DNA from 3 places in the Streptomyces sp. NBC_00328 genome. Region 3 is predicted to be linked to each of the others. Evidence: riboswitches for the same ligand, from Rfam matches in the RefSeq annotation. Region 3 holds a riboswitch; each other region holds the start of a gene.
What was found. Region 3 has a riboswitch for cyclic di-AMP ahead of OG485_RS36275 (M23 family metallopeptidase). Riboswitches for the same ligand answer to the same signal wherever they lie in the genome.

Region 1 (6,837 bases), 1.2 Mb from region 3:
TCGAGCGCACCAACTACTTCGAGACCATGCCCGCCCACCAGCTGGAGCTCGCCCTCTGGCTGGAGGCCGACCGCATGGGCTCGCTGCTCGCGGCACTGGACGACGAGTCCATGGAGAACCAGCGCGACGTCGTGAAGAACGAGCGCCGGCAGCGTTACGACAACGTGCCGTACGGCACCGCCTTCGAGAAGCTCACCGCGCTCTCGTACCCCGAGGGCCACCCGTACCACCACACCCCGATCGGGTCGATGACGGACCTGGACGCGGCCACCCTGGAGGACGCCCGCGCGTTCTTCCGCACCAACTACGCGCCCAACAACGCGGTCCTGTCGGTCGTCGGCGACATCGACCCGGAGCAGACGCTCGCCTGGGTCGAGAAGTACTTCGGCTCCATCCCCGGGCACGACGGCAAGCCCGCCCCGCGGGACGGCTCGCTTCCCGACATCATCGGCGAGCAGGTGCGCGAGGTCGTCGAGGAGGACGTACCGGCGCGCGCCCTGATGGCCGCCTACCGGCTCCCGGAGGACGGCACGCGCGCGTGCGACGCGGCCGACCTGGCGCTCACCGTCCTCGGCGGCGGCGAGTCCTCCCGGCTCTACAACCGGCTCGTACGCCGTGACCGCACCGCCGTCGCGGCCGGGTTCGGCCTGCTGCGGCTCGCCGGAGCGCCCTCCCTGGGGTGGCTGGACGTGAAGACGTCCGGCGACGTCGAGGTCCCGGTCATCGAGGCCGCCGTCGACGAGGAGCTCGCCCGGTTCGCCGAGGAGGGTCCCACGGCCGGTGAGATGGAGCGCGCCCAGGCCCAGTTGGAGCGCGAATGGCTCGACCGGCTCGGCACCGTGGCGGGCCGCGCCGACGAACTGTGCCGGTACGCCGTCCTGTTCGGCGACCCGCAGCTCGCCCTGACCGCCGTGCAGCGCGTTCTCGACGTCACGGCGGACGAGGTCCGGGAGGCCGCCAAGGCCCGCCTGCGCCCCGACAACCGCGCGGTGCTCGTCTACGAGCCGACCACCGCCGAAGCAGCCGACGCGGCTGACTCCGCCGACGAGACCGACGAGGAGGCGGCGAAGTGACCGAGCTCGCCACCATGGACTTCCACCCGCAGCCCCAGGCCGGCCAGCCGAAGCCGTGGGCGTTCCCCGCCCCCGAGCGGGGCACCCTGGACAACGGTCTGACCGTGCTGCGCTGTCATCGCCCCGGCCAGCAGGTCGTGGCCGTCGAGGTGAACCTCGACGCGCCGCTGGACGCCGAGCCGGCGGGCCTGGACGGCATCGCCACGATCATGGCGCGCGCCTTCTCCGAGGGAACCGACAAGCACTCGGCCGAGGACTTCGCCGCCGAACTGGAGCGCTGCGGCGCCACGCTCGACGCGCACGCCGACCACCCCGGTGTGCGCCTGTCCCTCGAAGTGCCCGTCTCGCGCCTGGCCAAGGCCCTCGGCCTGCTCGCCGACGCCCTGCGGGCCCCCGCGTTCGCGGACAGCGAGGTCGAGCGGCTGGTGACCAACCGGCTGGACGAGATCCCGCACGAGACGGCCAACCCCGCCCGCCGTGCCGCCAAGGAGCTCTCCAAGGAGCTGTTCCCGGCGAGCGTGCGCATGGCACGCCCGCGGCAGGGCACCGAGGAGACCGTCCAGAACATCGACGCGTCGGCCGTTCGCGCGTTCTACGAGAGGCACGTGCGCCCCGCCACGGCCACCGCCGTCGTCGTCGGCGACCTGACCGATGTCGATCTCGACGAACTGCTCGCCGACACGCTCGGCTCCTGGACCGGCTCGGCCGCCCAGCCGCGCCCCGTGCCGCCGGTGAGCGCCGACGACACCGGCCGTGTGATCATCGTCGACCGCCCCGGTGCCGTCCAGACGCAGCTGCTCATCGGCCGGGTCGGCGCCGACCGGCACGACCGCGTGTGGCCCGCGCAGGTCCTCGGCACCTACTGCCTCGGCGGCACCCTCACCTCGCGCCTGGACCGCGTCCTGCGCGAGGAGAAGGGCTACACCTACGGAGTGCGGGCGTTCGGACAGGTCCTGCGTTCCGCGCCGGACGGCACGGGTGCCGCGATGCTCGCCATCAGCGGCTCGGTCGACACCCCCAACACCGGTCCTGCGCTCGACGACCTGTGGACGGTGTTGCGCACCCTCGCGGCGGAGGGCCTGACCGACGCGGAGCGCGACGTCGCCGTGCAGAACCTGGTGGGCGTCGCGCCCCTCAAGTTCGAGACGGCCGCGGCGGTCGCGAGCACGCTCGCGGACCAGGTCGAGCAGCACCTGCCGGACGACTATCAGGCGACGCTCTACCGGCAACTGGCCGCCACCGGCACCGTGGAGGCCACCGCGGCGGCCGTGAGCGCCTTCCCGACGGACCGTCTGGTGACCGTCCTGGTGGGCGACGCGGCGCAGATCGCGGAGCCGGTCAGGGCCCTCGGAATCGGTGAAGTCACCGTGGTGGCAGCCGAGTAGAGCCCGTGCGACGCGTCAGGGCCCTGACGGCTGAAGAGCCGTCAGGGCCCTCCCTTTTCCGGAAGCCGCTCCCAAGATGTCCGTATTCGTATGACGGCCACCGTTCTGCCCTGTGGGATGCGTTACAAAAATCGTGATCCGTTTGTTGTTCGAAAGTTGCCCCGCTTAGCGTCAGTGCGGCTGTTCGTCACGCAGTGCGCCGCGCCCGCGGCACCGGACAGTCATCGCCGAGTCCCCCATGACGCGAGTCAGGGGAGCCGGGGACCCACACGTAGTCCCTGGGGTGAATCGGACGCCCTCTCCGGAGGGAGCCCGTAGGAGACCTTCCTGCTCCGAACCCGTCAGCTAACCCGGTAGGCGAGAGGGAAGGAAAGGATCAGCCCCTACATGGCGTTCACCTGTGGCACCGGCAAGCACCGTCGTACGAGCCGCGTGCACAGCACGACCACCACGACCGCCGTCGGGGTCGCGGCGCTCACCACCACCGGTGTCATCGGAACCCTGGCCGGCCCCGCGTTCGCCGCGGAAGCCTCCGTCGAGCAGACCGGGCTGACCCAGACCGTCACGCTCAACGACACGGTCGCCGACCAGATCGACGCCCAGGCCTTCGCGCAGCTGCGCGCCGCCGACGAGGCCGCCGCGCGCAAGCAGGCCGAGCAGACCGCGCGCAAGCAGGCCGCGGAGCAGGCCCAGAAGCTGCGCGAGACCAAGGAGCGCGCCGCCCGTGAGGCCGAGCGCAAGCGCCTGAACACGTTCGTCATGCCGATCACCGGTTCGTACGTCTCCACCGGCTACCAGGCCAGCAGCAGCCTCTGGTCCTCCGGCAGCCACACCGGCGTCGACTTCCACGCCGCGTCCGGCACCTCGGTCCACGCCGTCGGCTCCGGCACGGTGGTCACGGCCGGCTGGGGCGGCGCCTACGGCAATCAAGTCGTGATCAAGATGCACGACGGCACGTACACCATGTACGGCCACCTCTCGTCCATCGGTGTGTCCGTGGGGCAGACGGTCACTCCGGGGCAGCAGATCGCTCTGTCGGGGGACACGGGCAACACCACCGGTCCGCACCTTCACTTCGAGGCCCGTACGACCGCCGAGTACGGATCGGACATGGACCCGGTCGCGTACCTGCGCTCGCACGGCGTCAACGTCTGACGACCGCTTCGCGGCTTCTTCACCGCTTTCGATGCCCCGGCTCACCGAGCCGGGGCATCGTCGTTTCCGGATGCCGTCTGTCCAAAAAATATCCATGGATTCAGGCCTGCCATCGGAAATTCAGGCTTCCTGCAATAGAGTCACTGAACAAGCGTCAATCGACGGCGTTTCACGGGGATTAAAGCGGAGGTCGGTCATGCGTATTCCGGCGCACTCGGTGTGCACGGCGATCCGTGACGACATCGTCGCGGGTGTCTACGAGCGCGGCGGCCGCCTCACCGAGGAACTGCTCGCACGCCGGTACGGCGTCTCGCGCGTCCCCGTGCGCGAGGCCCTGCGCACGCTGGAGGCCGAGGGGTTCGTGGTCACCCGCCGGCACGCGGGCGCGTGTGTCGCGGAGCCCTCCGAGCTGGAGGCCGCGGACCTCCTGGAGATGCGCATGCTGCTGGAACCGCTGGGTGCCGCGAGAGCCGCGCAGCGGCGCACGGAGGCCCACCTGAAGGTGCTGCGAGGTCTGGTCAGGCTGGGGCAGGAGCGCTCAAGGCGAGGCCACAGCGAGGATCTGCGCTCGTTGGGCGGCTGGTTCCACGAGACGCTCGCGCAGGCGTCCGGCAGCCCCGCGCTCACCTCGACGCTCGCCCAGCTGCGTCACAAGATCGCCTGGATGTACTCGGTGGAGGCGCCGGCCGACCCCGCGGAGTCCTGGGCGGAGCACGGCGGCATCGTGGACGCGGTCGCCCGCGGGGACAGTGAGCGGGCCCGCGCGATCACGGCCCTGCACACCGAGCGCGCCACGGCCGCGCACCGGCTCCGATTTCCCGGCGGCGACCGGCCGGACCGTGTGAGAAGTTCGCAACATCCCGTAAACATGACGGGCCCGCGTCATTAACACGGGCGCCGTATACAAAGAGGGATATTCGGCAGGGGCTCATTTCTGATGCCCTTTTATGCGTGTGTCCGGAATTTCGGCGCACGCCATTCCCGTGGTCATGGTGCGAGGTCGTACATGGCATGTGGGGAATTCCGAGCGAGGGTACGGAAAAACAGCCGAGCCGCGCCACCCGGTGAAGGGGGGCGCGGCTCGGCCGCTCGTGTCCGGGTGCCTCGTGGGCGGCTCAGACGGTCTCGGGGAGCTCGTCGAGCCCCTCGGCGACCAGCTTCGCCAGACGGTCGAGAGCGGCATCCGCGCCCTCGGAGTCCGATGTGAGGACGATCTCCTCGCCGCCCTGGGCGCCCAGGCCGAGGACCGCGAGCATGGAGGCCGCGTTGACGGGGTCCCCGTCGGCCTTGGCGATCGTCAAGGGGATGCCGGAGGCCGTGGCGGCCCGGACGAAGATGGAGGCGGGGCGGGCGTGGAGGCCCTCGGTCCAGCCGACGTTGACGCGGCGCTCAGCCATGTGATGCTGCCCTTCGGGTGTTCAAGGTTGTCTAGACCATTCTTTCATATCGCGAGGCTTGCCCGGACGGTCCCGGATCTCGCCCGCCGCGGTGTCGGCCGAGGACCCGCTCCGACGCCCGTCACCCTCAGACTGCCTCGCGCCGTTGTCGTACGCGAGCCGTACTCTGGGGCCCATGCAGACCTCGGCGGATCGGCACGAGTACCCAGCCCACTGGGAGGCCGACGTGGTGCTGCGTGACGGCGGCACCGCACGCATCAGACCCATCACCGTCGACGACGCCGAACGTCTGGTCAGCTTCTACGAGCAGGTGTCGGACGAGTCGAAGTACTACCGCTTCTTCGCGCCCTATCCGCGGCTGTCCGCCAAGGACGTCCACCGCTTCACCCACCACGACTTCGTGGACCGCGTGGGCCTCGCGGCCACGGTGGGCGGCGAGTTCATCGCCACCGTGCGCTACGACCGGATCAACGCCGACGGCATGCCCGCCTCCGCGCCCGCCGACGAGGCCGAGGTCGCCTTCCTCGTGCAGGACGCCCACCAGGGCCGCGGTGTCGCCTCCGCGATGCTCGAGCACATCGCCGCAGTGGCCCGCGAGCGTGACATCCGCCGTTTCGCCGCCGAGGTGCTGCCCGCCAACAACAAGATGATCAAGGTGTTCACGGACGCCGGATACACCCAGAAGCGCAGCTTCGAGGACGGTGTCGTACGCCTGGAGTTCGACCTCGAACCCACCGACCGGTCCCTGGCCGTGCAGCGCGCGCGGGAACAGCGCGCCGAGGCCCGCTCCGTGCAGCGGCTGCTCGCCCCCGGCTCCGTCGCCGTCATCGGCGCCGGGCGCACACCGGGCGGGGTCGGCCGCAGCGTCCTCGACAACCTCCGGGAAGCAGGGTTCACCGGACGCCTGTACGCCGTGAACGCGGCCCTCCAGGAGAAGGAACTCGACGGAGTCCCGGCCCACCGCTCCATCAGGGACATCACCGAACCCGTCGACCTCGCCGTCGTCGCCGTGCCCGCCGAACACGTCCCCGAGGTCGTGACGGAATGCGGCGAACACGGCGTACAGGGACTGGTGGTGGTCTCCGCCGGCTACGCCGAGAGCGGCCCCGAGGGACGCGAGCGCCAGCGCGAACTCGTGCGGCACGCGCGCACGTACGGGATGCGCATCATCGGGCCCAACGCCTTCGGTGTCATCAACACATCGCCCGACGTGCGCCTGAACGCCTCGCTCGCCCCCCAGATGCCCCGCCCCGGACGCATCGGCCTGTTCGCGCAGTCCGGAGCCATCGGCATCGCCCTGCTGTCCCGGCTGCACCGGCGCGGCGGAGGTGTCACGGGTGTGACCGGCGTGTCGACCTTCGTCTCCTCCGGGAACCGCGCGGACGTCTCCGGCAACGACGTACTGCAGTACTGGTACGACGACCCGGACACCGACGTCGCCCTGATGTACCTCGAATCCATCGGCAACCCGCGCAAGTTCACCCGGCTCGCGCGGCGGACGGCGGCCGCGAAGCCGCTGGTCGTGGTCCAGGGGGCGCGGCACGGCGGCGCCGCTCCCCAGGGGCACGCCGTACGGGCCACACGACTCCCGCACGCCACTGTGTCCGCGCTGCTGCGCCAGGCCGGAGTGATCCGGGTGGACACGATCACCGAACTCGTCGACGCGGGCCTGCTGCTGGCCCGCCAGCCGCTTCCCCGGGGACCCCGCGTGGCGATCCTCGGGAACTCCGAGTCCCTGGGGCTGCTGACGTACGACGCGTGTCTCGCCGAGGGACTCAGGCCACTGCCGCCCCGGGACCTGACCACGGCGGCCTCGGCGGAGGACTT
Region 2 (6,837 bases), 2.3 Mb from region 3:
CGCAGTGCGTCCCGCGCCCGGCGCCGCAGCCCCGCGAAGCGTTCCGCTCTGCTGACCGTCGCGGTGCCCTCGGCCTGTGTCATGGGGGTCGCGGGGATCGCCGCCGCCTCCGTGGGCGGTGTCGGCGGCCTCGGCGGGGACGACTCGAAGGACACGACCGCCAGCGCCTCCGACGTGACCTCGGTGAAGCCGTCGGCCGCCAACATCAAGCTGGACACCCAGCTCCAGAGTCTGTCCGCGGGCGCGGACGACTTCGCCGACCGGGCGAGCCGCACGCAGGAACGTATCGACCTCAAGGCCCAGCAGGCGACGGAGAAGAAGAAGGCGGCGGAGGAGGCGGCCCGCAAGGAGCGGCTGCGTCCGAAGTTCGCTCTTCCCGTGGTGCAGCAGGGCCTCAGCGCCTACTTCGGCCAGGCCGGCATCAACTGGATGTCCGTGCACACGGGCATCGACTTCCCCGTCTCCTACGGGACGCCGGTGATGGCCGCGACCGACGGCACCGTCCGGACGCAGTGGAACAGCGCCTACGGCAACATGATGATCGTGACCGCGATGGACGGCACCGAGACGTGGTACTGCCACCTCTCCACGTACAAGCTCCCCTCCGGCACCGCCGTCAAGGCCGGTGATCAGATCGCCTTCTCCGGGAACTCCGGCAACTCGACCGGCCCGCACCTGCACTTCGAGGTCCGCCCGGCCGGCGGTGCGGCGATCGACCCGCTGCCGTGGCTGCGCAGCCACGGCCTGGACCCCACGTAAGAACCCGGACGCCGCGTGACCGCGGGCCCCCGGCCGTCTCCGGACGGCCAAGGGCCCTGCGATCGGTCACCCTGATCCGCCACCCGGATCCATCACCGCGATCCGTCACCGCGATCCCCGTCGACCGGTTCACGCGAACGGTCTCGCGGACTACAGCTTCTCCACCGGCGCGTACCGCAGCAGCAGCCGCTTCGGCTTGGGCTCTCCGAAGTCGACCGTCGCCTCCGCGTTCGCGCCCGTCCCCTTCACACCGACGACGGTGCCGAGGCCGAACTGGTCGTGCGTGACCCGGTCCCCGACGGCCAGCGAGACCACCGGCTTCTCGGTGGCACCGCGACGGGTGGCGAACCCGGAGGCACCCGAGGCCGCGGACCGCGAACGCGAGGACGAGAGGGAGGCGGCGACGCCGGAGACGGGACCGGCGGGCCTGGACGCCGTCGCCCCCGTGCGCTTCCAGTCCAGATGGGTCGCCGGGATCTCCTCGAGGAAGCGGGAGGGCGGGTTGTACGAGGGCTGGCCCCACGCGCTGCGCACCGAGGACCGGGTGAGGTAGAGCCGCTCCCGCGCGCGCGTGATGCCGACGTACGCCAGGCGCCTCTCCTCCTCCAGTTCCTTCACCTGTCCGAGCGCGCGCATGTGCGGGAAGACGCCGTCCTCCATGCCGGTCAGGAAGACCACGGGGAATTCGAGGCCCTTGGCGGTGTGCAGGGTCATCAGGGTGATGACGCCGTTGCCGTCCTCCTCGTCCGGGATCTGGTCGGAGTCGGCGACGAGCGCGACCCGCTCCAGGAACGCGGCGAGTCCGCCCGTGTTCTCGCCCTCACCGGTCTCCTGCTCGAACTCCAGGGCCACGGAGGCGAGTTCCTGGAGGTTCTCGACCCTGGTCTCGTCCTGCGGGTCGGTCGAGTTCTGCAACTCGGCGAGATAGCCGGTGCGTTCGAGGACCGCCTGCAGGATGGTGGCCGGGCCCGCGCCGGACTCGACGATCGTGCGGAGGTCCTCCATGAGCGTGTTGAACCGCTTGACCGCGTTGGTGGAGCGCGCGGCCATGCCGTAGGCCTCGTCGACGCGGCGCAGCGCCGCCGGGAAGCTGATCTTCTCGCGCTGCGAGAGGGCGTCGATCATCGCCTCGGCGCGGTCGCCGATGCCGCGCTTGGGCACGTTCAGGATGCGGCGCATCGGGACGGAGTCCTCGGGGTTGGACAGCACCCTGAGGTACGCCAGGACGTCCCGGACCTCCTTGCGCTCGTAGAAGCGGACGCCGCCGACGACCTTGTAGGGCAGGCCGACGCGGATGAAGATCTCTTCGAAGACACGGGACTGCGCGTTCGTGCGGTAGAAGACCGCGACGTCGCCGGCCTTGGCCTCGCCCGCGTCGGAGAGACGGTCTATCTCGTCGGCGACGAACTGGGCCTCGTCGTGCTCGGTGTCCGCGACATAGCCCGTGATGTTCGAGCCCGCGCCCGCGTTGGTCCACAGGTTCTTGGGGCGGCGGGACTCGTTGCGCTCGATGACCGCGTTGGCGGCGGACAGGATCGTCTGGGTGGAGCGGTAGTTCTGCTCCAGGAGGATCGTCGTCGCGCTCGGGTAGTCCTCCTCGAACTGGAGGATGTTGCGGATGGTCGCGCCGCGGAAGGCGTAGATCGACTGGTCCGCGTCACCCACGACGCACAGCTCGGCGGGTGCCAGGTCGTACTCCCTGGGCGGTACGTCCACGGGGTGCTCGGAGGTCCCCACGAGCTCCCGCACGAGGGCGTACTGCGCGTGGTTCGTGTCCTGGTACTCGTCGACCAGGACGTGCCGGAAGCGGCGGCGGTAGTGCTCGGCGACGTCCGGGAAGGCGCGCAGCAGATTGACCGTGGTCATGATCAGGTCGTCGAAGTCGAGCGCGTTGGCCTCGCGCAGCCGCGACTGGTACATCGCGTACGCCTGGGCGAGGGTCTTCTCGAAGCCGTCGGTGGCCTGGGCGGCGAAGTCCTCCTCGTCGATCAGCTCGTTCTTCAGGTTCGAGATCTTGGCGCTGAACGACTTCGGCGGGAAACGCTTGGGGTCGAGGTCGAGATCACGGCAGACGAGCGCCATCAGCCGCTTGGAGTCGGCGGCGTCGTAGATCGAGAACGACGAGGTGAAGCCGAGCGTCTTGCTCTCGCGGCGCAGGATGCGGACACAGGCGCTGTGGAAGGTCATCACCCACATCGCGTTGGCGCGCGGGCCCACGAGCGCCTCGACGCGCTCCTTCATCTCGCCCGCGGCCTTGTTCGTGAAGGTGATCGCGAGGATCTGGCCCGGGTGGACGTTCCGCTCGCCGAGCAGATGCGCGATCCGGTGGGTGAGCACGCGGGTCTTGCCGGAGCCGGCACCGGCCACGATGAGCAGCGGGGAGCCGGAGTGGACCACGGCCGCGCGCTGGTTCTCGTTCAGTCCGTCCAGCAGGGCCGCCGGGTCCACGGCGGGCCTGGGCGCACCGTCGCGGTAGTACGCGTCCCGGCTCGGCGGCATGTCGAACTTCCCGCCGAACAGATCGTCCGGAACCGGCTCCGGTACGTGCTCGTCCTCGGGCGGCGGCGGGTGTTCGTCCTCGTGGGCCCCGGAGGGCTTGAGGTCCGCCAGGAAGCTGTCGTCAAAGAGGCTGCTCATCGCTCTCCGAGTCTAGGCCGCCCCACCGACAGCCCGCCGCCACCTCGAGAACTCGGCCGCAAGTGTGACCAGGGTCCCGGCGGACGCCCCGGGGAAGGCGGCCTTCCGGCCACGACACCTCACACCCCGTGACCGGAGGCGGCCGAGCGGTCACCCGGCGCGACATTCCGTCGGCGAGCGGCTCGGAACAAGCGGCTCCGGCGAGCGGCTCGGAGCAAGCGGACCGGAGCGAGCGGGGTCCGTTCGACGGGGCGGACGAGCGGGTCGCCGCCCGCGGGACACACGGCAGTGGTCACGAAAATGTATCGGGCATATCGCACATCAACCTTCACACGGGCCACACCGGTTGGCTAGCGTGCCGGAAGGCCGCCCGACCGCGACCGGCGAACCTCGCCGGGCCGAGCGGCCTCCGCCGAGTCCGGTACGCCGCGAGGCCCCGGAGCCGGGGACCCACCGATCTTGGGGTGAATCGGTCCAACCGCCTTGTGGGGCAAGGACCGTAGGGCAGCCTTCCGGAACCACCCGCCCGAACCCGACAGCTAACTCGGTAGGCGGATGACGGAAGGAGTCGCCTCTCTTGGCGTCACACCGCAAGGCGCGTCCCACGGGTGCGCGCATCGCAGGCATACGGACCCCGGCCCTCGCCACAGCGGCCATCACCTCCGTGGCCCTGCTCTCCCAGACCGCCAACGCCGCCCCCTCGGCCGAGCCCCGGCCCAGCATCGAAGCGGTCTCGAAGAAGGTCGACGACCTCTACCACCAGGCCGAGACGGCCACGAACAAGTACAACGCGACCCGGGAGAAGACCGCCGAGCAGCGCGAGCGCGTCGACACCCTGCTCGACGACGTCGCCCGGCGCACCGAGAAGCTCAACACCGCGCGCGAGGAGCTGGGGTCGTTCGCCGCGGCGCAGTACCGCACCGGGGCCTCCGCGCCCGACACCGCGACCCTGCTGCTCGCCGACAACCCCCAGGACTACTTCGACCAGACCCAGCTGATGAGCCGTCTGACGAACCGCCAGAAGGCGGCCGTCGACGACTACATCACCGAGCAGGCCGCCACCACCAGGAAGCGGGCGGAGGCCACCCGGAACCTGGAGTCACTGACCGCCTCGCAGAAGGAGCTCAAGACGTCCAAGGCCACGGTGCAGCACAAGCTCACCGAGGCCCGCTCCCTGCTCTCGAAGCTGAACGCCGAGGACAAGGCGCGGCTGGCGGCGATCGAGAAGAAGAAGCGGGAGCAGGCCGCGGCCAAGGCGGCGGAGCTGGCACGGCAGCAGGCCACCGCCGAGAAGGCCGCCCAGCAGCAGTCGTCGTCCGGCACCACGACCGGCACGGCTTCCGGCTCGTCGACAGGATCGACGGCCACGGACCCCTCGTCGAAGGCGGCCGAGGCGCTCGCGTTCGCCCGCGCGCAGATCGGCAAGCCGTACGTCTGGGGCGCCACCGGCCCGGACTCCTACGACTGCTCGGGCCTGACCCAGGCCGCCTGGAAGGCCGCCGGCGTCAGCCTCCCGCGCGTCACCTACGACCAGGTGAACGCGGGCACGACGGTCTCCCTCGCCGACGCCCGGCCCGGCGACCTGGTCTTCTTCTACGACGACATCAGCCACGTCGGCCTCTACATCGGCGACGGCATGATGATCCACGCGCCGAAGCCGGGCGCGTACGTCCGCGAGGAGTCGATCTACTACGACGGCACCTCCGCGATCCACAGCGTGGTGCGCCCGGCGTAGACCGGGACACGGGCGCCGCTCTCGCGGGGCACGCGCGGGGGCTTCCCGGTCCCCACGCGTGCCCCGCGTTTTCGTCTCCCGCCCGCGCGTGGCCCGCCCGCAACCCGGTGCGGAGGTCCCTAGCATCGAGAACATGTCAGACACACCGGACATGCCGGACAGCACCTCGCTCCGCGCCCGGCGGGCGGGGTGGGCGGCCACCGCCGGAACCGCCGTCATGGCCACCGGCATCATCTCGATCGGGCTGCACCTGACCGGCCACGAGACCCTCTCCCGGATCGCGCTGGTCCTCGCGTCGCTCGCCTGGGCCGGGCTCGCCGCGGACCTCGCGGTCCGGCTGGTGGGCGACCGGGAGCGGTGGGCGCGGCAGGCCGGCACACCCGCCGGGCTCGACGCGGTCGCGGCGACCACCGTGCTCGGCACCCGGTTCTCCGCACTGGGGTGGCACGAGCTCGCCGAAGCCCTGCTCGCGCTGTCGGCCGTGCTCTGGCCGGTTCTGCTGTGGGCCGTCCTGCGTCGTCTGCGGCGCCGTATGCCGGGCGAGGTGTTCCTCGTCTGCGTGGCCACCCAGGGGCTCTCGGTCCTCGCGGCCACGATCGCCACCGCCGTGGGCCCGGACTGGCTCGCGCACACCGCGCTGGTGCTGTTCTGGCTGGGGATCGGGCTCTACGTGCTCTCGTTCGCCTGCTTCGACCTGGGCGAGGTGAGGAAGGGCGCAGGGGACCACTGGATCGCGGCCGGCGCGCTGGGCATCTCGGCACTGGCCGGGGCGGGACTCGTCGCGGCGCACCACGTGGATCCGTACCTGTGGAACAACGACGACCAGGGCGTCCTGCGCGATACGACGGGCGCTCTGCTCGCGCTCGACCTCGCCTGCTACTTCCTTCTGGCCGTCGCGGAGGTGGTGTGGCCGCGCCCGCGGTACGACGTCCGGCGCTGGGCCACCGTCTTCCCGATGGGGATGTCGGCGGTGGCGGCCCTCGCGGTCGCGGCCGCCCTCGACGTCTTCTGGCTCAAGGGGCCGGGACAGGTGCTGCTGTGGATCGCGGTGGCGGCCTGGCTCGCGGCGGCCGCGGGCGCCGCTCTCGCCTTCAGGTCCACCGTGCGGGGGTGACGGTGCCCCTCAGGTCCACCGCGCGGGGGTGACGCGGCCGTCGGTCCGCCCCGTGCCGAGCGGACGCCGGTCAGGGCCGCCCTCGACCCCGGCGAACGGGACCGCCTCGGCCGGTCAGGTCCACAGGCCGACGAAGAGATGGATGAGTACGTCCATGGGGCCGGAGCCTAATTGCACCCCCTGAGGCCCTCCCGGCCGGGCCCCCATTCCCACCAGGCACCCTTGACCCACCCCTGCCCGCCGACCACCCTCCCCTCCCGGGGGCCCCGCCCGTTCCCCGGGCCGTCCCGCCCCACCGGCCCCCGTCACGCTCCGGCCCCGATCTGCACTCCCTCGCCACCGGACCATCACGCGTCAGCCATAGCACCGGCACCGCGCGGGCCGTCCGGGAATCGCCGCTTCGGTCATCACCCTGCGTGAAGTCGTGACGTACGACCGGAATCTTGGTCACATTTGGTCTCTCGGCGATCCAATAGCGATAGTTCCATACATAGCGTTACCAACAGCTCGCTCCCAGGTTTAGCGTCCTTCACCAGGTGACCGGCTCCCCACCACCGTCCGGGCCAGGGACGGCAGTCGGACACCACCGCCG
Region 3 (6,837 bases):
TCAATGGTCCTATGAGCCCTGCCGACACAGGGGCGGCCGACGAGCCGTCCGCCGAGCTGCACGCCGTGGCGCCCCGGCTCCGCGCCCTGCGCCGCAGCGCCTCCCTCACGCTGGAGGCAGCCGCCCGCGCGGCCGGACTCTCGCCCGCCCATCTCTCCCGGCTGGAGACCGGACAGCGCCAGCCCTCGCTGCCGATGCTGCTCACGCTGGCCCGTGTCTACGGTACGACGGTCTCGGAACTGCTCGGCGAGGCGGTCCCCGACCGTGACGCGATCGTACGGGCCGCCGCCATGGAACCGGCCCCGGCCGGGGGCTGGACCTACTGGCAGGCGGGCTCCGCGGGCCGCGGCATGCAGGCGCTGCGCGTGCACGTCCCCTACGGTTCGCAGGGCGACATCGTGCGCGTCCACCCGGGCGAGGAGTGGCTGTACGTCCTCCGGGGGCGGCTCAGTCTGCGCCTCGGGGACACCGCGCACGTCCTCGCTCCGGGAGACAGCGCCCACTTCGACTCGCTGACCCCGCACCGCATCGCCGCCGCCGAGCGCGACGGAGCCGAGCTCCTCTTCGTACACACCCTGCTGCAGAGCCCCGTCGCCGCGCTGTGCCTCGGCCCGGCGACGGGCCACCCCACCTCGGGAGAGACGTCATGACCGAACCCACAGAACGCCGCCGCTCCATGGAGGACAGGTTCCCGCGCGCCCTGTGGGTGCGGCTGATCATCTACGTCGCCGTCGGCCACCTGTTCGCGGCCTTCATCTACCTGCTCTTCACGCTGGGCGCGCAGAACCAGTAGGGAACCCGGTCCGGCGGGCGGCTCAGTCCAGGAGCCGCCCGCGCAGGCGCTCCCGCAGCTCCGGCGTCAGTCCCAGGCCCTGCTCCAGATAGACCTCGACGCTGCCCCAGGTCTCCTCGATCGTCTCGAAGGCGGCTGTCAGGTACGCGGCGCGCGCGTCGAACAGCGGGCTGAGCAGTTCCATCACCTCGGGGGAGTAGGCGCCGGCCGAGGAGCCGTTGCGGTGCACCTTGTAACGGCGGTGCGCGGCGTTCGACTCCAGGTAGTCGGCCACGATCGCCTCACGCTCGACGCCGAGGGCGAGCAGGGTGACCGCGATGGACAGCCCGGCGCGGTCCTTCCCCGCCGCGCAGTGCATCAGCGCGGGCACGCTGTCGTCGGCCAGGGCGTGCAGCACCTGGGAGTGCTCGGCCGTGCGTTCCTTGATGATCGTGCGGTAGGAGTTGATCATCCGGTTCTCGGCCTTGCCGTCGCCGAGGATCGCGCGCAGCTGGTCGAGATCGCCGTCGCGGACCATCTTCCAGAACTCGCTGCCGTCCGCCGGGTCGCTCAGCGGGAGGTTCACGTTCCGCACGCCCGGCAGTTCGACGTCCGGGCCCTCCAGCTTCTGGTCCGCGGCATTGCGGAAGTCGAAGATCGTGTGGAGACCCAGAGAGGCGAGGAACGCGGCGTCCTCCTCCGTGGCGTGGGCGAGGTGGCCGCTGCGGAACAGGTGCCCATAACGCACTCGCCGGCCGTCCGCGGTGGGCAGTCCGCCCACGTCGCGGAAGTTGCGCACTCCGCCGAGATCGGGCTCGGTCGACGGGACCTGCTGCGTCACGGGGGCTCCTCCCATTCGGCCGCCGGCGTCGCCGTGCTGGACTCGGCGCCGCTCGTCGGCAGTTGTACCGGCTCGCGCTCCCGACGATACGACATGGGTTCCTCGGGCAATGAGTTGTCCACGGCCGACGACTTCCGGACGGAACGCCCTGGAAGCGGCGCATTGCGACATCTGACGTCGAGTGCGTGTTCGAATTCTGCGATGGATCGGTCGCACGCCTCCGGCCGTATCGGCCCCGTGGGGCAATTGAGGCGAAACGCGGCATTCGGGAGTGCCGTTTTGTGCGCCATTCCGAGCAGGGGTCCGAATGTGCCGGATATCCGCGCGTGCAGCATCTGTCTGTTCTGTCCGAATAGGTGCCTTCGTGGCAACTGGCCCTGGAATAGGGCGCCCTGGGGTGAGTCGCGTGAGGAGCGTCATATTCGTGACGATGCGTTGCCGTCCTCATTTCTCAACCTGCCCGGATTTTCAGGTGGGTTGAGAGGCCGGGAAGATCGTCACTCCACGGAGGGTGACGGTGGTTTCCGCATGGATCAAGAAAGGCGAGCGCACAGAAACCGCACATAGTTGTCGACGCGCTCTCATGTCGCTTACGTTCTGCCTCAATCCGGACGGACGCCCAATCCTGCCGCCGCCCGGAATCCGCACACTCACCCGTACACGGCAGGAGCGGGGGACCCACAGGTTCCGCGCCTGGTCCGGTTCTTTTTCCGGAACAGGCTAGGGGTACAGCCGCGCAGCAGCGTGGCCGGGCATCTCCAGCCCGCACCCGACAGCTCACCCCGCAGGCGCCGGAGAGGAATTCGTCATGCCCGCGAAGGGTAAGCACCGCCGTCCCAAGTCCTTGCGTTTCACCCGCTCGATCGCCGTGGCCGGAACCGGTGGCGCCGCACTCGCGCTGCCCCTGATGGGAGCCACCGGCGCCCACGCCGCGACCCCGGCCACCGCCGTCGCGCACCACGTCGAGAAGGCCGCGAGCGCCGTTCCCGCGAAGAAGGCCGCCAAGGCCGCCGGGACGAAGACGTACGCGGTGAGGTCCGGGGACTACCTCTCGAAGATCGCCGACGAGCAGAACGTCAGCGGCGGCTGGAAGAAGATCTACGCCGACAACCGCTCCTCCATCGGCGGCGACCCGTCGCTGATCCACCCCGGTCTGAAGCTGTCGCTCGGCAAGAAGGCCGCCGCCCACTCGGCCACGCACTCGGCCACGCACTCGGCCACGCACTCGGCCACGCACTCGGCCACGCACTCGGCCACGCACTCGGCCACCCGGACGACCACCTCGGCGAAGTCCGGCCAGGCGACCCCGGCCGCCGACCCGGCCCCCTCCGGCAACGCTTCCACCGGCGCCGCTTCCACCGAAGCCCCTTCCACGGGTACCTCTTCCGGCTACACCCTGCCGGTCGCGAGCAGCTCCGTCGGCACCGGTTACAAGGTGGCGGGCAGCATGTGGTCCAGCGGCTACCACACGGGCGTGGACTTCGTGATCCCGACCGGCACCACGCTCAAGTCCATCGCCGCGGGCACGGTCGTCTCCGCGGGCTGGGGCGGCGCCTACGGAAACCAGGTCGTCATCCAGCACGCCGACGGCAAGTACTCCCAGTACGCCCACATGTCGTCGCTGTCCGTCTCGGCGGGGCAGACCGTCACCGAGGGGCAGCAGATAGGTCTCTCCGGCGCCACGGGCAACGTGACCGGACCGCACCTGCACTTCGAGATCCGCACCACGCCGGACTACGGCTCCGACATCGACCCGGTCGCGTACCTGCGCTCGCACGGTGTCGCCGTGGGCTGACACCCCCCGCCTCCTGCTCCTGACGGCAGGAAGACCTCCGAAGGCCGGACCCCACGATCCCCCGGGTCCGGCCTTCGGTGTGCCCGCGGCAACGGCCTCTGGGCGATCGCTGCCTCAACATCCTTGACGCGAGCCCTATTCCAGAGTTGACCAATGCTTGGCGAGTGGCTTATCTCACCGGCCGTCAACCCTTCCCTACGGTCGCGTAGCTCACATCAAAAGGTGAATCATGCTCCATGTGGCAGACGATTCGAAGAGTGACAACAGATCAGTGATCGGGTCGTACGTGGCGGTGGGGGACAGCTTCACCGAGGGCGTCGGCGACCCTGGGCCCGACGGAGCGTTCGTCGGCTGGGCGGACCGGTTCGCGGTACTTCTCGCGGACCGCAGGCCCGAAGGCGATTTCGACTACACCAACCTTGCCGTGCGCGGCAAACTGCTCGACCAGATCGTCGAGTCCCAGCTCCAGAGGGCCAAGGAACTCGGCCCGGACCTGGTCTCGTTCTGCGCCGGCGGCAACGACATCATCCGCCCCGGCACCGACCCCGACGAGGTCGCCGAACGCTTCGAGCGCGCGATCGTCGACCTCACCTCCGCCGTCGGCACCGTCATGGTGACCACCGGCTTCGACACCCGTGACGTTCCCGTGCTCAAGCACCTGCGCGGCAAGATCGCCACCTACAACGGACATGTGCGTGCCATCGCGGACCGCTACGGCTGTCCCGTCCTCGACCTCTGGTCCCTGAAGACGGTCCAGGACCGCCGGGCCTGGGACGGCGACCGGCTGCACCTCTCTCCCGAGGGGCACACCCGGGTGGCGCTCCGTGCCGGACAGGTACTCGGCCTGGAGGTCCCGGCCGACCCGGACCAGCCCTGGCCGCCCCTCCCGCCGCGCGGCACGCTGGAGGTGCGCCGCGACAACATCCAGTGGGCGCGCGAGTACCTCGTCCCGTGGATCGGACGGCGGCTGCGCGGGGAGTCCTCGGGCGATCACGTCGCGGCCAAGGGCGCCCTGTCCCCGGACGACATCAAGATGCGCATCGAGTCGGTCGCCTGAGACCTGCACCGGCCCGGTCGGCGGGGCCGGCCGGGTCCGGTACCCGGGCGCCCGACCGGCCCGGCCCGGTCCCGGTGGCCGCGGTGCCCCGGGCCGGGTGCGGATCAGGAGTTCCGGTCGCTCCCGGCGGAATCCGGGACGGCCGCCCGCACGGCGGTCCACGCCGGGGAGCGGGCGAAGCGCGGTACGGGGTCGGTACGGGGCCGGGCGCCGTGCCCGCTAGCGCACCGCCGCCATCAACGCCTCGCGCTCCAGGCCCAGTTCGCGGGCGAGTGCCTCGTCCGCCCATTCCTGGGTCCGCGCCCGTGACACCGCTCCGGAGTACGCCGTCATCTGGACCGCCAGTCCGTCCAGCAGCGCCGTGAGCCTGAGGGCCGCGCTCGTGGGGTCCGGGCAGCGGAACTCGCCGGCGGCCACGCCCTCCGCGATCACCGCGGTCATCGCGGCCTTCCACTGCCGGTCGAGATCACGGGTGACCTCGCGCAGCGCGGGCTCCCGCAGGGCGACCGCCCAGCCCTCGATCCACAGGCGCCAGCCCTTGGCCTGTCCCGTCGGGGCGTACCAGCGCACGGCGGCCCGAAGGCGCCGCAGCGCCGTCGTACGGCGGCCGAGCAGCTTGCGCAGATGGGCGAGGTCGTCCTCGGCGGCGTAGGTGAACGCGGCGGCGACCAGCTTCTCCTTCGTCGAGAAGTGGTACAGCACCAGCGCGTTGCTCACGCCGAGGGCCGAGGCCACGTCGGCGATCCGTACCGCCGCGACGCCTCGCGCCTCGATCTGTTCGACGGCGGCCCGCAGCAACTCCTCACGCCGCTCCGCCACGCTCAACCGGACTCTCGCCACGCGGCAACCCTACACAGCCCGTTCGGCGGAAGCCCCGACAGGAGCGGGGGCGGCCCGGCGGCCTGCCCCGCCCGCCGTCGGTCGGGGAACTCTCCTCCCGGCAGGGAGTCGCCGCCCCCGGCCCGGCGCCGCGTTCCTCAGCGGTACCAGCCGAACCGCTCCGCGATGACCGGCAGCCGGTCGGTGACGATGGCGTGGGCGGCCGCCCGCGGGGTCGTGCCGTCGGCCTCCGCGCGCGCGAGCGTCCGGTCGATCAGGGCGCGCATGGAGCGCCTGGTGTGGGCGAACGCCTCGTCCGCGTCGGCGCCGATGTCGCCGAACAGGGTCCACCACCACCAGGCGTTCGTACCGGAGTTGACCACGACGTCGGGCAGGACGGTGATTCCGCGCGCGGCGAGCGAGCGCTCCGCGTCCTCCAGGACGGGCATGTTGGCCGCCTCGACGATCCAGCGGGCCTTGATCCTCAGCTGGTTCGTCATGTCGATCGCGTACGAGACCGCGGCGGGCACCAGGACCTCGACATCGGCGGACAGCCAGGCGTCACCGGGGAGTTCGCGGTCGGCCGGGCGCAGTACCGCGCGGTCGACCGTTCCGTACGCGTCCCGTGCCGTGAGCAGTGCCTCGACGTCGAGGCCGTCCGGGTTCGCGATGGTTCCCTTGATGTCGGCGACGGCCACGATCCTGAGTCCCGCGCGCGCGAGGAAGCGCGCGGTGGCCCCGCCCATGGTGCCGAGCCCCTGCACGGCGACCCGTGTGCCCGCGTACGGTGTCCCGGTCCGGTCCAGCGCGGCGAGCACCGACTCGGCGACACCGCAGCCGCCGACCAGTTCGTCGAGGCCGATACCGTCGACCTCGACCGCGAAGGCGTCCGCGAGCCGCTTCCGGGCCGCCGCCTCGTCGTCGAGCAGCGGGTACACGGCCTGGATGGACGAGACGAGGCCGGCCTCCGCGGCGGCCCGGTCGACCAGGTCCTGGGTGAGCCCGAGATCCTCACCGGTGGTCCAGAAGGCCTCGATGTAGGGACGCATGGCGCGCAGGTAGCGCACCAGCAGGCCGTACGCCGCCGGGTCCTGGGGATCGCAGTCGATCCCGCCCTTGGCGCCGCCCAGCGGGATGTACCGGCCCTCGGGGTTGTAGTGCAGGGCCTCTTTCATGGTCATGCCGCGGGCGAGTCCGGTGACCTCCTCCAGCGTGCAGCCCGGCCGCATCCGCAGACCGCCGCTGGAGACGCCCCGCACGAGCCGGTCGACGACGAGGAATGCCTGACGGCCGGTGACATGGTCCGTCCAGGTGAGCGTCATCAGGGGGGCGGCGGTCATGGGTTCTCCTCGGGGACGGCGATCAGGGTGGGGCCGGGGGTGCGCAGCGCCTCGGCGAGCGCGCTGCTCAGCTCGTCCGGGCCGTACGCGTGCGTGCCCTGCCCTCCGTAGGCGCGGGCCAGGGCGGGCAGGTCGACCGGAGCGAGGTCGACGGCCGTGGGCGTGTCGCCCCGGGCGGCCATCTCGTCGCGGATCTCCCCGTAGCCGCCGTTG

Region 1: it holds a riboswitch for cyclic di-AMP, as region 3 does, so the genes downstream of both, OG485_RS31355 (M23 family metallopeptidase) here and OG485_RS36275 (M23 family metallopeptidase) in region 3, are expected to answer to the same signal.
Region 2: it holds a riboswitch for cyclic di-AMP, as region 3 does, so the genes downstream of both, OG485_RS26290 (C40 family peptidase) here and OG485_RS36275 (M23 family metallopeptidase) in region 3, are expected to answer to the same signal.

The regions. Positions count from the first base shown of each region.
Region 1 is NZ_CP108013.1:7,133,136-7,139,972, forward strand. Features, by position in the region: gene OG485_RS31345 (M16 family metallopeptidase) at 1-1,073, shown strand, start outside; gene OG485_RS31350 (M16 family metallopeptidase) at 1,070-2,458, shown strand; cyclic di-AMP (ydaO/yuaA leader) riboswitch at 2,674-2,833, shown strand; gene OG485_RS31355 (M23 family metallopeptidase) at 2,846-3,613, shown strand; gene OG485_RS31360 (GntR family transcriptional regulator) at 3,810-4,502, shown strand; gene OG485_RS31365 (HPr family phosphocarrier protein) at 4,729-5,010, opposite strand; gene OG485_RS31370 (bifunctional acetate--CoA ligase family protein/GNAT family N-acetyltransferase) at 5,186-6,837, shown strand, end outside.
Region 2 is NZ_CP108013.1:5,966,514-5,973,350, reverse strand. Features, by position in the region: gene OG485_RS26300 (M23 family metallopeptidase) at 1-759, shown strand, start outside; gene pcrA (DNA helicase PcrA) at 910-3,396, opposite strand; cyclic di-AMP (ydaO/yuaA leader) riboswitch at 3,797-3,965, shown strand; gene OG485_RS26290 (C40 family peptidase) at 3,974-5,131, shown strand; gene OG485_RS26285 (tellurite resistance/C4-dicarboxylate transporter family protein) at 5,283-6,245, shown strand.
Region 3 is NZ_CP108013.1:8,284,416-8,291,252, forward strand. Features, by position in the region: gene OG485_RS36260 (helix-turn-helix domain-containing protein) at 12-650, shown strand; gene OG485_RS36265 (DUF6126 family protein) at 677-793, shown strand; gene OG485_RS36270 (tyrosine-protein phosphatase) at 816-1,613, opposite strand; cyclic di-AMP (ydaO/yuaA leader) riboswitch at 2,255-2,417, shown strand; gene OG485_RS36275 (M23 family metallopeptidase) at 2,422-3,408, shown strand; gene OG485_RS36280 (SGNH/GDSL hydrolase family protein) at 3,680-4,465, shown strand; gene OG485_RS36285 (TetR/AcrR family transcriptional regulator) at 4,685-5,305, opposite strand; gene OG485_RS36290 (glutamate dehydrogenase) at 5,443-6,624, opposite strand; gene OG485_RS36295 (thiamine pyrophosphate-binding protein) at 6,621-6,837, opposite strand, start outside.